One region of the Oceanobacillus sp. MO10714A genome, then DNA from elsewhere that is predicted to be linked to it. Evidence: riboswitches for the same ligand, from Rfam matches in the RefSeq annotation. Region 1 holds a riboswitch; each other region holds the start of a gene.

Region 1 (4,250 bases):
AAAATTAAGTTATAATAAATAGTAATATATGCTTGCATCTCTCATCGAATCAGAGTAAAATTTCTATGTTTAGTACAGAATATCATATCACCTAGGAGAAAAAGCTATGAAAAAGAAAGATTGGACATTGACGCTTCTGCTTACAAATATATTCTTTGTATTTTTAGGAATTGGACTTGTTATACCGGTTCTGCCAACTATTATGAATGAACTCGGCATCAGTGGTACTGTTGTCGGTTATTTAACGGCTGCATTCGCTTTAGCTCAATTGATTTTCTCGCCCTTGGCTGGAAAAGCAGTTGATAAATATGGGCGTAAACGCATGATTGTCATTGGTCTTTTTATCTTCAGTTTTTCCGAGTTTTTATTTGGTCTTGGTAAAACAATTGAAGTATTGTTCGCCTCACGAATTCTCGGAGGAATAAGTGCCGCATTCATCATGCCTGCTGTTACCGCATTTATCGCAGATATTACGACGCTGAAAACGCGGCCTAAAGCACTCGGCTATATGTCAGCGATGATTAGTACCGGATTTATTATCGGACCGGGAATTGGTGGCTTCTTAGCAGAGATTGGTACGCGTGTACCATTCTTCTCTGCTGCGGCGTGTGGTTTAATTGTTGCTTTCGTTTCGATTTTATCCTTAAAAGAGCCGAAGTCGAAAACAGACGATATGGCTGATATGACCGAAGAACTCGGCAAAAGTGGCTTGAGGAAAGTGTTTATGCCGATGTTTTTCATCGCTTTTATTGTTATTTTAATATCAACATTCGGTCTTGCCGCGTTTGATTCTTTCTTCAGCCTTTATACTGATCATAAGCACGGATTCACTCCTTCTGACATTGCGATTGCCATTACAGGTGGTGCGATTATCGGAGCGATTTTCCAGGTTGTATTGTTCGATTGGTTAACAAAGTTGATCGGAGAAATCAATATTATTCGCTGGTCGCTCGCCATTTCTGCTATGCTGGTCTTTGCCATGACACTCGCTAATTCTTATTGGCAAGTAATGGCGGTAACCTTTACGGTATTTATTGGGTTTGACCTGATTCGTCCAGCTGTTACCAACTATTTATCAAAAATCGCCGGGAATGAGCAAGGTTTTGTTGGCGGCATGAACTCATTCTTCACGTCCCTTGCTAATGTATTTGGTCCAGTAGTTGGTGGGGTTTTATTTGATATAGATATCAATTATCCGTTTGTTTTCAGCTCGATCGTTATTGTCGTCTGTCTTCTTATCACTATATTTTGGAAGAAACCGGATATTAAAATTGATTAAATACTTTACAAAATACCGAAACATGTATACAATCTGGAATTAGAATAACTGCATATCAAAACATAAGCACTAGGGGAGCTGCGTCATGTGGCTGAGAGGATTAATCCGACCCTTACTACCCGATCTAGATAATACTAGCGTGGGGAAGTGCAGTTTACGAATATTATGTTGTTAAAATTAATGTGTAAACTGCATTCCCCTTGGGAATGCAGTTTTTTTATTATCAAATAGGAGGAGATTGGAATGCGTAACAATTGTGGAACTAGTCGAATTGTAGGTTGTCAATTTAGTCTGCACCCGATGAGTGATAATTTTGTTGATATTATTCTATCAACATTAAGTGAGGTTGATACCTCCAAGGTTTGGAAGGAAACAGATGATGTCAGTACGTGTATCCGCGGAAAAATGATCCATGTTTTCGATGTTGCAAAAGCAATCTTCCTACATGCAGCGAATACTGGGGAGCATGTTGCTATGAATGGTACGTTCTCCATCGGCTGTCCTGGTGACACGGAAGCTGACGCGTATATGGATGAAACAGACATACCATTGAACGAAGAAAAAACGAAATCGATCCTCCAAATCGCCGGTTGTAAATTTTCCCTTTATCCAATGGGGCATGAAGATTACATGGATAAAATCTATGAACAAATCAATCTATCAAAGCATCGTAATGTCACGGTTACTTCTACACATTATGCAACAAGATTAGACGGAGACGTTCATGATATCTTCAATGCATTACATGAATCCTTTGAACTCGTCCAAGAAAAAGTCTCTCATGTCACCATGACATTTAGCCTTTCCGCCAACAGTCCTACAAAATAAACCTAGGGAGAAGTGAAATGACAAAGCATTGGAAATTAAAAGAAATTGTTCTCATGTCGATATTAGGTGTCGTCTTCGGGATCATTTACTTAGCATTCTTTCTTGTTGGTCAAGGTATTCGTAATATTCTTGCTCCATTTGGTCTCGCACCGTTTGGGTATGAAATTATTTTTGGCATTTGGTTCATTGTTTCCATCGTTGCAGCTTATATCATTCGGAAGCCGGGGGTTGCCTTTACAGCTGAACTTATCGCAGGAGTTACCGAAGTATTATTGGGAACTGCCGCGGGACCCGGACTTATTCTAGCAGCTGCAATTCAAGGCTTAGGAGCAGAGTTTGCCTTCGCAATAACAAAATGGAAGGATTATCGTTTACGCATTTTAATTCTTTCCGGTGTCTTTGCAGCCGTTTTCAGTTTCACTTGGAATTTATTTTCATCCGGAAATATCGCGTTAGCCCCTGCATTACTTATAGCGATGTTAGCTGTTCGCATCATCAGTGGTGCCCTTCTCGCGGGTGTCCTAGGGAAATGGTTGAGTGACAAATTAGCAAAAACTGGGGTCCTTCGCGGCTATGCCTTAGGAAAGGAGATACAGAAAAAACGTGAAAAAGACGCAGCCTAATCCATTACTTTATGTGGACAATTTCTCATTCGGCTATGAAAATTCGGATAAACCATTACTCAATGAACTGCACTTTTCCTTAAGAGATCATGAGACGACCCTCCTTATTGGAGCAAGCGGTTCAGGGAAAAGCAGTCTAGCTCTATGCCTAAATGGGTTATATCCCGATACAGTAGAAGGCATTTCTTCCGGCGACATCTTTCACCGGGGGAAAAATATACAAGACTATCAAAAAGGAGAGCTCAATCAGAAGATCGGGATTGTCTTTCAAGATCCGGAAAGTCAATTTTGCATGATTACCGTAGAGGATGAACTTGCTTTTACATTGGAAAACAGAAAAATTGCCCCTTCCGAAATGCCTGAGCGCATTTCGGAGGTGTTGTCTGCCGTTGGAATGAATGGTTTTCAAAATCGAAAAATCTACGAGTTATCTGGAGGACAAAAGCAGAAACTTGCTCTAGCAGCTGTTCTTTTATTGGAACCGGAACTATTGATCTTAGATGAACCTACAGCAAATTTAGACCCGGTTTCTCGAATAGAATTTATCCAATTAATTAAACAAATTCAAGAAAAACAAAAGCTAGCTGTGTTTATCATTGAACATCAAATCGAGGACTGGCTGGATATTACCGATCGTATGCTTGTTTTAGGAAAACAGGGTACAATCATCGCAGACGGCAATGCAGCATCCATCTTTGCAAATCATCATTCTTTATTAAAAAAAGAAGGAATATTTTTACCAAAGCAGTTTTCTAACGCTGCCGATCCTTACCCGATTCCTGTGAAATCCCCTCCCTCTATCAAGAGAGATGTCCTAATAACGATAGAGCAGATGAGCTTCCATCATAAGAAACAACCCATTTTACAAGAAATAAACTTAAAAATTCATCGGGGAGAATTCGTCGCCATTGTTGGGGAGAATGGAGCTGGAAAATCTACCTTACTGCAATTAATGACTGGGTTATTAACCCCTCAAAAAGGAACTATAAACTTTTACGATAAACCGGTGGAGCAATGGGAGGAAAAAGAGCTGCGAAAAAGAATGGGATATGTCTTTCAAAACCCGGAGCATCAATTCATCACGGACACCGTATACGATGAATTAACATTTGGAATGAAATTGAATGGATGGTCAACAGCTGAATTAAATACCGCTGCAACCACACTTTTAAAGCAGTTCCATTTAGAAAAAAATAAATACAGTAATCCTTTTTCCTTAAGTGGTGGAGAAAAGCGCCGCTTAAGTGTAGCAACGATGCTGGATGAAACACCAGATATTTTATTTTTTGATGAACCGACATTTGGTCAAGATGCAGAGACTACGAGAGAACTGATGTACATGATTGATAGCTTGAGACAAAATGGAACGGCAATCGTCTTCGTCACGCATGATATGGATATCGTGGATACAGTTGATCGGACGATTGTATTATATCAGCAGCATATTCATTACAATGGCGAGCCGGAAAGTCTTTGGAGGCAAGCTGATCTATTGGAAAAAGCGCGATTACGTCCGCCTT
Region 2 (4,250 bases), on a different contig from region 1:
TTTTAACAGCTGTTGCATTAGCAGCTGCTGCCGTTTCTGTCACAGGGGGGATCAGCTTTATCGGACTGATTGCACCACATCTTGCGAAATCCCTAGTCGGACCGAGGAATCAATTGTTTATCCCGGTTGCGATTTTACTTGGTGGCTGGTTGCTGTTGGTTGCGGATACAGTTGGAAGAAATTTGATTGATACAACGATTCCGGCTGGAATTATGGTTGCTTTGATTGGTGCGCCATATTTTGTTTATTTGTTGGTGAGGGATTGAGGATGAAACGATTAAAATAAAAAATGGCTGCAAATGGATAACGATTTGCAGTCATTTCATCTTCAATTATTCCACACCAGGATGATTCCCGGAAAAACCCAAACAGTATGATGAAGATATAAACTCCAATGATTATAATGAGGAACATATAAGAGATAACGAACCGATCCGATTTTTATCGATTTCAGTTAGAAGACTTAGAGAAAGAAACATCCGTAATTAGAAGGATTGCACCTGTTGCACAACCTCCTTATAAATCTTTACTTTTGGAAAAAACTGACTTCTATATTATCTATATGTCTGACTAAATAGCAAAACAGCATCGGATTTTAACTACCAATGCTGTTTTAATTATTTATATTTGGAACTATGAACGAGTCTAGCATAGATGACTAGATACTCACACTTCAAAAAGATTTAACATAGTAGTCCGTAATAATGGGAAATGCAAGAAGTGCACGAACGAAATTGTCACAATCCCAGATCAGTTAATATACTCTCCATTTTTTCACTTCTGCAAAAATATGAAATTCACCCATTAGATATTTCAATTCGCTTTTAGAACCTTATATGAGACTGTTTCACGAATTTAGAGCTGTTTTATCTAATAGAACCCTGCTATAAGACAGATTCAAATCCTTTAAGTCTCATAATTCATAACTGCTGAGCATACCACTTTTTCATTGATGGACATCGTTCCTTTTACGATTTTGTTTTCCTTTGATTCGTCCACTCATAGATAAATTGAATCATTGTTTTCGTAAATTGAAGAAGTTGTTGAATAGAAACCTCCTCATTGACCGCATGTGCATGCCTGAACTCACCCGGTCCATAAATCGCTGCCGGTATCCCCATATGCCCAAACCATCCTCCATCGGTAACAGAAGGGGAAACATCGATGACCACCTTACTATCGTGTACCATTTCATGAGACGCGGCTAGCGCATGAACCGCAGTATAATTCTTATCGACTTCTAATGATGGGAAGATTTCCCCGCGTTCTTCAATCATCGAAGTTCCACCCCATTCAAAAGTAGGCGGATGATGGCACAACCAAGGATCTGCTTTGGCAATGCGAAGAATATAGTCTTCTATTTCTTTACTCACTTGTTCATGCGTCTCATTCGGATAATAATGCACCGTGATCCATAAACGACACTCATCAGCAATAAATGCCGCATGGCGTCCCCCTTCAATTACAGCAGGATTAATCGTATTCGTTCCCGCCGGATATCCTTCATACTGTTTCGTTACAGCCCAATAGCGCTCCAGCTCTTGTAAGCCTTCTATAACTTTCATCATCTTTTCAATTGCACTCGCTTCAGGCAGACCACCGCCAGCATGTATCATGTTCCTTCTCATCGCATCATGAAACGTACGCGGATTTTTTACCGTAATCCACCCAGTTATTACACCGCCTTGACCTTGGATATGTAAATCACTCGTATCTACTACAAGCGCAAAGTCTGCATTATACCCTCGCTCGCAACATTGCAACGTACCCGCCTCACCAACTTCTTCACCTATAACAGATTGGAAAATCAGATCTCCTGGCAATTCGATATCCGCTTCATTCAATAGTTTCGTTGCGAATAATGCACTAGCAAGCCCGCCCTTCATATCAGCGGCTCCTCGACCAATAATCCGATCTTCTTCGATAATCGGCTCGAATGGATTCGTTTTCCACACTTCATCTTCACGAGCCTCAGCTACATCAATATGACCATTGATGATGAGACTATTATGTGTAGTAGATTTTATTCCCTTTTTCACACCAACAACATTCGGGTCATTTGGATACACGTCCCACATGTCGATTTCAAAGCCCATTCGATGTAAATAATCAGCGATAAAATTCTGTGCATCTTTCGTATTCCGAGCAGGAGGCGCAGATGTATTATATTCAATGAGCTTTGATAATAAATCAATTAATTCCATTTTTCTTGCGTCGACTTGCTTTAATAAGTGTTCAACCGTTATATCCATTAGATAACTCCCTCTCTAATTTATTTTAATAGACAACTAGTCATTCACCTCCCTAAACAAAAAAACCACTCCTAGAAAATAGAAGTGGTTAGAATAAGACACAAATTAGTTACATGAAAAAACATGTTCTTCAATCTGTTCTATTCACCGCTTCCTTACGCTAGTTCAAACTAGATCAAGTTCAAGGGTTGAGGATTACCTCTCTCAGTTTTTCAGTAAAACACCCCTAGTGGTGATTAAATATGGATTTTTCAGACATTAAGTTTAGTATGTCATATTGATTGTTAAACTGCAACCTCTGTTTGATGTACTCTCTTCTATTTTGATTTCTTATGATAAAACGAAATGTATGCAGGACTATTTAGCTCATTTTTTATCATAATTAATTATCATTAATTAAAAATAAAATTTCAGTTATACTAAAAAAAAGATTCGACGGTAAGTAAGAAAAACCCTCTAATACAGGCATATTCAAGTGTCTTATTAGGGGGTTTTATTTAGATTACATATATAGCGTCATCATGTTGAAATTACTCTTCAAAAAAAGAAAACAGCTTAAAGTGTATGTCAGCAACATTATATTTGCATCTATAAACAAACATGTCTATTTTAGTTATAAAAGTATCCCCTTGTCCGGTTTTTGGTTTTACTTAACTAGCATTGAGCTACCATAATGACTCGCGGGCAAACGATCAGATATGGTACCTCAAATTCAAAAACTAATGATGAAAGCGCTAATCGGAGCTACATTAGCAAATCTTCTGAACGGCGCCATTGTTGCAATGCTTATTTTCTAATAAATCTATACTTGAATACCAATAAGAATATTATTTAGTATCAATTTTCTAATTAAAGGATGTTTGCTTCAAGCGAATAACAACGATTGATGTATGTTTGTTTGAATGATATCCTTTTTAATATTGGAATATAGATTGAAAGAAGGTCTTTCATGAAGAATACAGATCATACTATCAATAAAGGTCCTTTTAATTTACAGAACCTTATTTTAACAATTGGAATTATATTCGTAGCTTTTAACTTACGACCCGCTATTACGTCAGTCGGTCCTTTAATTCGTTTAATCAGAGATGACGTCAATATTTCCAATGGAACGGCAGGGTTATTGACGAGCTTACCCCTGATTACATTTGCCATTGTATCACCAATTGTCCCAAAGTTATCTAGAAAATTAACAAACGAAATTGCATTAATCATTGGTTTACTTTTAATCATTATCGGTATTCTAATTCGCTCTTTCGCAATTCTTACCCCGTTATTGCTAGGAACACTTATTATTGGTTCGGGTATTGCAATATGTAATGTCTTATTACCAAGTATAATTAAGGATAATTTTCCGTTAAAGGTAGCACTCATGACAGGTGTTTACTCAACAGCTATGAATATATTTGCAGCCTCTGCTTCGGGGTTAAGTTATCCATTTACAAAAATGTTAAATGGAAATTGGCAATTATCTCTGCAAATCTGGATGATACCTGCAATCCTAGCTATCCTTATTTGGATATATATAACAAGAAAAAATAAAGTAAACAATGAAGGAAAACAGATACAACTAGAAAGTAATAATTCGGCTAATAATCGAATGTGGAGTTCCGCCTTAGCATGGCAGGTTGCAACCCTTCTAGGCTTACAATCATTCTTATTTTATGTGACGATATCTTGGTTACCTGAAATGTTGATTTCAAATGGAGTAAGTTTAACGACAGCTGGTTGGCTTCTATCTTTCGCACAGATTATTGGGCTTCCCGCTAGCTTTTTAGTACCGACCTTTGCCGGTAAAGTGAGATCCCAAAGCCTTATTGCTGTATCGATGGGATTATCAGCTTTCTTTGGTTATAGTGGACTTCTACTAGGCAGCTCGATGCCTATATTGATTATAAGTATTACATTAATTGGCATCACGTTAAATGGCGGGTTCGCATTAGCTTTAACTCTACTAGGCTTACGTGCAAAAAACTCTGAACAAGCCTCAGAGTTATC
Region 3 (4,250 bases), on a different contig from region 1:
TGTTTTCCGTGTAAATGGATCTTAATAATGCAATCCTTCAGATATTTCGATACAATAATATGGGGAGAAGAAGGAGGAAGAGAAATGAAAGAATATAATCCAACTTGGGATTTGGATTCACTATTTCCAGGAGGAAGTGCGTCACAGCAATTCAGAGATTATCTTGGTCAGATTCGAACGGAGATTAAACAATTAGAAGGCCAATTCACCACATTGGAAGTGGGGGTAGATTCATTTTCCACGATGCTTAGCCAGTTTATAAAGGAATTGGAGAAGACAATGTTCAAACTTCGTGAGGCTGGAGCGTTCGTCAGTTGTTTAAGTGCGCAAGATGTAACGGATGAAGGGGCTAAAACACTAGTTGCTGAATATGGCACACTTTCAGCTTCGTTTAATGGCGTGCTGACAACTTTCATGCAGAAACTTGCGGAAATCCCGGACGAGGAATGGCAAGCAACCATTCAGCACGAAGCGTTACAAGAAATAGGGTATGTATTATCAGAATATCGTAATAAAGCACGGGACTTACTTGCTGTGGAACAGGAAGTGCTGATTAATGATCTTGCTGTCGATGGTTATCATGCATGGAATCAAATGTATAATACAATCGTAGGGAATATGACAGTGGAAATTGAAGGGGAAGAAAAGATAGAGTCCTATTCAATTGGTCAGGCCTCCAATCTATTAACTTCAAGCGACCGAGCAACTAGAAAGAAAGTATTTGATAAGTTAAACGATGCATGGAATAAACAAGCATCCTTATTTGCACAAACATTGAATCATTTATCAGGTTTTAGACTACAAATGTATAAGCACCGCAAATGGGAAAATGTATTAAAAGAACCGCTGAGTATCAATCGGATGAAGCGAGAAACGTTAGATGCGATGTGGACAGCGATAGCTAATAATAAACAACCTTTTGTCGCTTATATAAATAAAAAAGCAGAACTATTGAATATAGATAAATTAAGCTTCTATGATGTCGATGCACCGATTACCGACCATGTTAAAAAATTGAGCTATACAGAAGGCGCCAAATTTATTATGGATCAATTCCGTTCTTTTAGCCCAAAGATGGCGGATTTTGCTGAGCAAGCTTTTGAAAAACGTTGGATTGAAGCGGAAGATCGGCCTGGCAAACGTCCTGGCGGTTTCTGTACAAGTTTTCCTGATAGTAAGGAAACAAGAATTTTTATGACGTATTCCGGAACAGCATCGAATGTTGCCACGTTAGCCCATGAACTTGGTCATGCTTATCATCAGCATGTGATGAATGACGTTCATGGTCTTAATCAACGTTATGCAATGAACGTCGCGGAAACGGCCTCAACTTTTGCGGAAATGATTGTCGCTGATGCAGCAGTTGAACAGGCAGAAACAGCAGAAGAAAAGAAAGCTTTACTTGAAGATAAAGTTAATCGAAGTGTTGCTTTCTTTATGAATATTCATGCCCGGTTTATCTTTGAATTAAATTTTTATAAAGAAAGAGAAAAAGGTTTTGTCTCACCGGCAAGATTGAATGAATTGATGGTGGAAGCACAGAAAGAGGCTTATCAAGATGCACTCGATGAATATGATCCTTATTTCTGGGCGTCGAAACTTCATTTCCATATAACAGGGACACCATTCTATAATTTCCCTTATACATTTGGTTATTTGTTCAGTCTTGGTATTTATGCCCGCGCAAAAGAGCTGGGAGAGAGCTTTGAAGACGACTATATTGCATTACTGGAAGATACGGGACGGATGTCGGTAGAAGAGCTTGCGATGAAACATTTACAAGTCGATCTTACAAAACCGGACTTCTGGGAAGCTGCAATCGAGCTTTGCATCAAGGACGTCGAAGCGTTTCTTAAACTGTAAATTTGTTTTATAAGTGTACATTAGCTATAATAGGGTTAACGAAAAAAGCATAGAAAAAGCCAACAGGGGGAGCTAATAGCTGAGAGTGGGCAACGAGGATTGCTCAGACCCTTTGAACCTGTTAGTTAGTACTAGCGTAGGGATGATGGTTTTTTGATGGATAAAAAGCAATGTGAGCGGATTCCCCATCAGGAACCTTCCCTTGGCATTGCTTTTTTTGTATTTAAAAAAGTTGTTCAAAATAGCTTATAAAAAGCTTATAAAAAGGGGAGTTATAACGAATGAAGTCTAATAAACTACTATTTTTAATTGAAGTATCAATCTTCACTGCTTTGGCGTTGCTTTTAGATATCTTGCCAATATCGTTTAAAATCTGGGCGCAAGGTGGTTCGGTCTCCTTTGCAATGATTCCGGTGTTTATAGTAGCGTTCCGTTGGGGATTAAAAGGTGGATTAGTATCCGGTTTCCTCTGGGGGATGTTACAGATTGCAACGGGGAACGCATATATTCTGACGCCACTTCAGGGGTTCATTGATTATACACTTGCCTTTACGGTGATCGGTTTTGCCGGTCTGTTCGCAAGACAAGTTCAAGAAGCGGTACGGGACGGGCGGACAAAAGTGTACCTAACGTATATAACGGCGGGTGTACTGCTTGGTTCTGTGTTGCGTTTCCTTGCACATACCGTTGCTGGGGCAGTATTTTTCGGTTCAGCAGCGATTGAGGGACAATCAGTTTGGGTGTATTCGATTATCTATAATTCATCGTACATGTTCCCGTCATTTGTATTGTCAGCAGTGATTGTATTTTTCCTATTCCACAAACAACCGCGCGCATTGCTCAACCTAGCATCAAGCTAAACCGCAATCTATCCGCTCACATTGCAACTGTAAAAATAATGATCTCTCCTAAATTAAGGAGAGATTTTTTTAGGTTAACTGTTTCAGAGTGAATACGTAGTTCCCCCGGCGCAGATTTTCAGCACAACATTATAAAAAAGAATCAATTCGTTCTGGTTGAAAATTCGCCCAAAGTCACTGATAATAGAAGATAATTATCTGAATAGATATAAAAGTATATACGAAAGGGGAAGTGGAAATGAAGGCATTTGTTGTAGAATATGGAGAATTAAAACTAAAAAGTATGCCAGAACCGAAACTAGGAAATAATGAAATTGTCGTAAAGCTAAAAACAGCGGGTCTGAATAGGAGAGATCTCTATATACCGAACCGGAGAGGTAACGATAAAGAAGCTTTAATCCTCGGTTCGGATGGAGCGGGGATCGTCGAATCAGTTGGAGCAGATGTCACTCGTTTTAAAGTGGGGGATGAAGTCATCATCAATCCATCACTTAACTGGCACGAAAATAGTGACGCACCACCAAAAGGATTTGACATCCTCGGCATGCCTGATCACGGAACTTTTGCCGAAAAAATTGTTATCAATGAAGAACAAGTAGAAATGAAGCCAAATTACTTAACATGGGAAGAAGCCGGTGTGCTCGCTCTTGCTGCATTGACAGGTTACCGTGCGTTAGTGACTAAAGGGAATATTAAAGCGGGGGAGACCGTATTTATTCCTGGAGCAAGTAGTGGGGTGAACACGTATATCATCCAATTTGCAAAAAGCATCGGTGCACGGGTGATTGTTTCTTCAAGAAGTGATGAAAAGTTGAAGCAGGCCCAGAAGATCGGAGCAGATCTTGCCATTTCAACGGAAAGTGATTGGGAAAAGGAATTGGAGAACGAGCAGATTGATCTTGTGATCGACAGTGTAGGTGCAGCGACGTTTAATCGTTCGTTGGACGTATTGAAGCAAGGCGGAAGAATTGTTATTTACGGAGCTACAGCTGGGGATGAAATTGACCTTAATTTACGGGCCTTTTTCTATGGTCAGTATCAATTGTTCGGCTCCACGATGGGAAGTCGTGAAGAGTTGCAACAGGTATTAGCCCATATGGAAAAGCATGAAATAAGACCGATTATGGATAAAACCTTTGAACTGGATGATGCCCAAGAAGCGTTCAATCATCTGGAAGTGAACAGCCAGTTTGGTAATATTGCTTTATTAATCGAGTAAAAATAGGACCGGTAAATTTCCCGGTCCTATTTTTTATCGGAACTTAAAACCACGGTCTGTAACGTAATTAAGCAGAGGTACTCTTTTTCGCTGTCAATTTCAGCTAGAAATGTGTTCCCATCCACAACCCCGCTAGAATGTTGCATTTGTTTTCTTCATGTTGTTTGTTACAGATCGCTAAGCTTTCGGCTTAAAGAGAATAGCACCGAGAACTCCAAAAATAATTGCTGCTGAAATACCGGCACTCGTCACTTCAAACATCCCTGTAACAACGCCAATCAGCCCGTGTTTCTCGGCTTCAGCCATGG
Region 4 (4,250 bases), on a different contig from region 1:
TTTATTACGGACTGTATATCCCAACCTTCATATATTGGGTTTCCCTCATGTTTCAATCGATGTATCGCAGGACTATCGCATGATATTTTCCAGGAACGGATTAATACAGAGAACTTGACAATCGAAACCGTGGCAGAAAAGATTGCTTTGAAATCTGAAATCCAACTAATCACCGATAAACGGGGGAAATTCAAGAGAAAGCTAGACAGGTTAAAAATACAACTTAGTCATATCCGATGGTTTTAAGAGAATTTATAGGCGCAATCATTGAAACCAAACACTCACTTCCGCCGTAAAACTACAAGTGAGTGTTTTTCATATTAACCTAAACCAATTCCAAAAGGGGAGAGCCACCAAATGACCTTTCTAATCCAACATCAATGGGAAATTTTTATCGCTGCAGAGATACTGTCCTTTATCTCATTAATTCTATTCGGGGTCATCCGCTATTTTTTCAACAAACGGAATTTAAGTCTTATCTTTCTGCTGTCTTTTCTCGGCTTATTTATCGTTGAGGGAGTGCTTGCTCTCCTTATTTACCGGGAAACAGGCGAGATTTCGATGTTTCAAATTGTTATTTTGATTTTTATTTTGTATGCGTGCACTTTTGGCATCAATGATTTCCGGAAGTTGGACCGTTGGATGCGCTTGAAGATTGGTAATTTGCGCGGTATCGACTTACTTACTGAAAGGGATAAAGAAATCATCAGGAGACAAAAAGACCCGAAATATATTGCCAAAATCAATCGATACAGCTCCATTTTCCATTTACTTATATTCGCAGCCGTCCAGATTGTTTTCTGGAGCTATGGAATAAAGGATCTCAATCAGGCGATGAATTACCTGACTGATCTTTCGTGGATTGGTGATGACAATTACTTGGCATCACCTTATGCAAATGAAATGATGTATAACATTTCAATGGTTTGGGGGATTGTTTTTATTATTGATTTCATTTATTCGTGGTCTTACACCATTTTTCCGAGCAAGTCTTAAGCGGGAAGTGGGGTATTTAGGAATCTTAACATCCTGACGTTGATAGCTCCTCTTAGGCGAAATGAGCTGGTCAATAGGGATTGATAACCTTCTATATGCCCGGAATACTGTCATGTTGCTCACGGAATTTGTATTTTCGATATTCTGAATGCATAGTCACCTGAGAAAAAGGATTCATCTCGTTTTCCGACCCAAATTTCATGTCAAAAATAGGGATTTGTCTAGTGCGGTTTCCTGTACTCTGCCATAGGCTGTAGGGAAGGGAAAGAACAGGATAAAATTTTTCTTGAAAAGGAGCATATACATGCATGGATTTGTAAATCATGTACCGATGCATCATTCGCCATTACCATATCCAGAAATGCACCGGGCTCGTCCGCCGGGTCCGTTTGGGCCAGGTGGCGGTATTGATCCGCTTGCAGCTGGATTAATAGGAGCAGGACTAGGATTTTTAGGTGGCAGTTTAATCGCTGGAGGACCAGGTTTTGGCTTTGGACCGGGATACGGTCCTGGGTTCGGTCCAGGGGCCGGATTTGGTTACGGTCCTGGCTTCGGACCCGGCCCGGGATTTTGGCAGTACGGTCCCGGATTCGTGCCATATGGTGGTTTTTAATATAAAAGAAAGGGTTTGGGTGCACGCACGCAAACCCTTTCTTTTATATTAAAAATAAGATAGACTAGTCATAAAGAATAGATATTTTTCCACTAGGGGTGCCAGTCGGCTGAGATAAGACTTTTTCTTAATCCCTTTGAACCTGATCTAGTTCATACTAGCGTAGGAAAGTGGAGTTGGTATACATACTTAAATTGTATTAATAACCACTCCAATTCCCGGGGTGGTTTTTCTTTTTTAAAAACTACCTCGCCCTTAATCTATTTCAATTTACTAAAAAGGAGGAAGTTTACATGAACTATATTGCTAAAATTCGAGAAAAAAGTCCGTTTATCTATAACATCACGAATGAGGTTGCGACAAATTTTGCGGCAAATGGTTTAATTGCGATTGGTGCGTCTCCAGCCATGTCGAATACACCAAAAGAGGCGGAGGAGAATGCGAGTCATGCGGATGCTGTCGTATTGAATCTCGGAACTTTAACCGAGGATCGGGCCGAGGCGATGCTGCTTGCTGGCCTTAAAGCGAATGAAAAAGGAATTCCAGTCATTCTTGATCCCATCGCAGCAGGGGGAACAAAATTCCGTACGAAAGTGATTAATGAATTATTGGAAAAGGTGAAATTCGCTGCTATCCGAGCGAATGCTGGGGAAATTTCCGTACTTGGCGGAGCGCTTGATATTATGAAAAGCCCTGACTCTACGGTTGAATCGATTGATCCGAAAATTGCTCAAACAGTAGCGAAAGAATATGATACGGTTGTTATTGCAACAGGGAAAACAGACGTCATTACAGACGGAACGCGCATGAGTCTTTGTAATAATGGGCATACCATGCTACAAAATATTACGGCAAGCGGGTGCCTGCTTTCGTCTCTCGTTGGGCCTTATTTAAGTGTTGCCGAAGACTTGTATGAGGCGAGTGTGGAAGTGACTGCAGCTTACGGGATAGCTGCGGAACTTGCGATGAAAAAGGCGGAAGGGCCGGGCACGTTCATCCCTGCTTTGCTTGATCAGCTTTATCTGCTGGATCAGGAGACGGTGAATACGTATAAAAAGCTGCAAGAGATTTAGAATGAATACAACAAACGGGAACGTAGCTCTACTTCTAGTCGATTTACAAAATGATTTTTGCCATCCGGAAGGCACCGCAGGTAAACGCGGGAAAGATATTCATGCTTTTTATGAAAAAATGAAACAGATGAAGGATTTGCTAGAAGCAGCACGAGAATGTGAGATTCCAGTGATTCATGTGATCTCGGAACATAGTGCTTGGACGGAATCCCCTTCTGCAAATGAACGATTCGGCCGAAGCAATCAGAAAAGTAATTTATCCTACTGTGAACCTGGAAGCTGGGGAGCGGAAATTCATGAGTATTTCACTCCGCTTCCAGGAGAAAAAGTTGTCGTAAAACATCGGTATAGTGCGTTTGTCCATACAAATCTTGAGCTTTTATTACGCTCAAATGGTATAAGCCATCTTACGATTATTGGAGCTTACACGAATGTGTGTATTGACACGACTGCTCGTGATGCTTCTATGAGAGATTTTTTCGTAACGGTTCCCTCTAATTGTGTCGTCTCGGATAATGAAAAACTACATCACGACGCATTAGAGTTACTCCAAGGAACATTTGCAGAAGTTGTTCACGCAGTTGAAGTAAAAAAACAATGGAAAGGGGAAATATAATTGAAAGAAATTCTATTTATCGAAGCAGGAATGGGAATTGATCTCCACGGCCAGGACATAAATGTAGCTGCCGAACGTGCGATTATGGATGCGATCCATTATAATTCCATGCCAGGAATAAGGAAAATGCTGCCAAGTCAAGACTTGAACAATATGCGGGTGAACGTTAAGCTCGCTGTACCAAAAGACGAGGAAAAGCTTGACCATGAAAAAATTAAAAGTTTGCTTCCTTATGGAACGGTAACGGTAGAAACCGTTGCTGGAGGCATGGCGACAACGAGCGGTATTTTCCTTGAAGATCAACAGGATGAAAATGATTTAATGTATATTGTGAATGCAGTCGTTGAGGTTGGGTATTAATGAAATGACATTTAGTTTAGTTGGTAAATCAAATAAGTATGATGATGGGTGGGCTTTTAGTAGGCAGTCAATCGTCCGTCAACGCCTCACTGGGTCGGAGAATTGGGACGATTGAAGGTGCACTCATCTCTTTTCTGACTGGTACAGGTTTGCTTGCGATACTGGTGCTTTTCTTTGGACAGGGAAATTTATATATAAGGGGAATGTCCGGGCGAGGAAGCTCGAGCAGTCCGGAAAAAAGGCATGTTAAAATGAGGCACTTAGGGAAAGTCTAAGTACCTCATCGCTATTTCTCCTCTACATCAACCAAATAAATCTTCTCTTCAAACCCGCCATATTCCTCTGCCTTTTTGGCCCGACGTTTTTCTACATCTTCCATCGTGGTGTCGTGGATACCGACAAGGGCCTGCATGACTTCGAGGATATCGGCAAGTTCTTCTAATGCATCTTCGTCATTTGCTGCATCTTGATATTCCATCACTTCTTCATTCAGTTTCTTTTTTAGCTCCATAATATAACGATCCTGGTTAAGGGTTTCGGTATTGAAGGCTTGACCGTTTTGTTCCAATATTGACGGAATACCGTCGCGGAC

The links. Region 1 has a riboswitch for thiamine pyrophosphate ahead of SPD53_RS15105 (YkoF family thiamine/hydroxymethylpyrimidine-binding protein). Riboswitches for the same ligand answer to the same signal wherever they lie in the genome.
Region 2: linked by a shared signal. The riboswitch ahead of SPD53_RS11575 (acetylornithine deacetylase) and the one ahead of SPD53_RS15105 (YkoF family thiamine/hydroxymethylpyrimidine-binding protein) in region 1 are both predicted to bind thiamine pyrophosphate.
Region 3: linked by a shared signal. The riboswitch ahead of thiT (energy-coupled thiamine transporter ThiT) and the one ahead of SPD53_RS15105 (YkoF family thiamine/hydroxymethylpyrimidine-binding protein) in region 1 are both predicted to bind thiamine pyrophosphate.
Region 4: linked by a shared signal. The riboswitch ahead of thiM (hydroxyethylthiazole kinase) and the one ahead of SPD53_RS15105 (YkoF family thiamine/hydroxymethylpyrimidine-binding protein) in region 1 are both predicted to bind thiamine pyrophosphate.

Annotation. Positions count from the first base shown of each region.
Region 1 is NZ_JAXHDC010000037.1:14,148-18,397, forward strand. It holds gene norA (multidrug efflux MFS transporter NorA) at 107-1,279, shown strand; TPP riboswitch at 1,341-1,442, shown strand; gene SPD53_RS15105 (YkoF family thiamine/hydroxymethylpyrimidine-binding protein) at 1,523-2,107, shown strand; gene SPD53_RS15110 (ECF transporter S component) at 2,125-2,730, shown strand; gene SPD53_RS15115 (ABC transporter ATP-binding protein) at 2,711-4,250, shown strand, end outside.
Region 2 is NZ_JAXHDC010000021.1:4,478-8,727, reverse strand. It holds gene SPD53_RS11580 (FecCD family ABC transporter permease) at 1-266, shown strand, start outside; gene SPD53_RS11575 (acetylornithine deacetylase) at 969-2,252, opposite strand; TPP riboswitch at 2,388-2,490, opposite strand; gene SPD53_RS11570 (CynX/NimT family MFS transporter) at 3,202-4,250, shown strand, end outside.
Region 3 is NZ_JAXHDC010000022.1:14,327-18,576, forward strand. It holds gene SPD53_RS11895 (M3 family oligoendopeptidase) at 85-1,863, shown strand; TPP riboswitch at 1,919-2,023, shown strand; gene thiT (energy-coupled thiamine transporter ThiT) at 2,145-2,723, shown strand; gene SPD53_RS11905 (zinc-binding dehydrogenase) at 2,962-3,942, shown strand; gene spoVAE (stage V sporulation protein AE) at 4,120-4,250, opposite strand, start outside.
Region 4 is NZ_JAXHDC010000021.1:34,601-38,850, forward strand. It holds gene SPD53_RS11720 (hypothetical protein) at 358-996, shown strand; gene SPD53_RS11725 (hypothetical protein) at 1,301-1,609, shown strand; TPP riboswitch at 1,694-1,795, shown strand; gene thiM (hydroxyethylthiazole kinase) at 1,903-2,682, shown strand; gene SPD53_RS11735 (cysteine hydrolase family protein) at 2,684-3,298, shown strand; gene SPD53_RS11740 (Lin0512 family protein) at 3,299-3,658, shown strand; gene SPD53_RS19850 (DMT family transporter) at 3,703-3,933, shown strand; gene SPD53_RS11745 (nucleoside triphosphate pyrophosphohydrolase) at 3,945-4,250, opposite strand, start outside.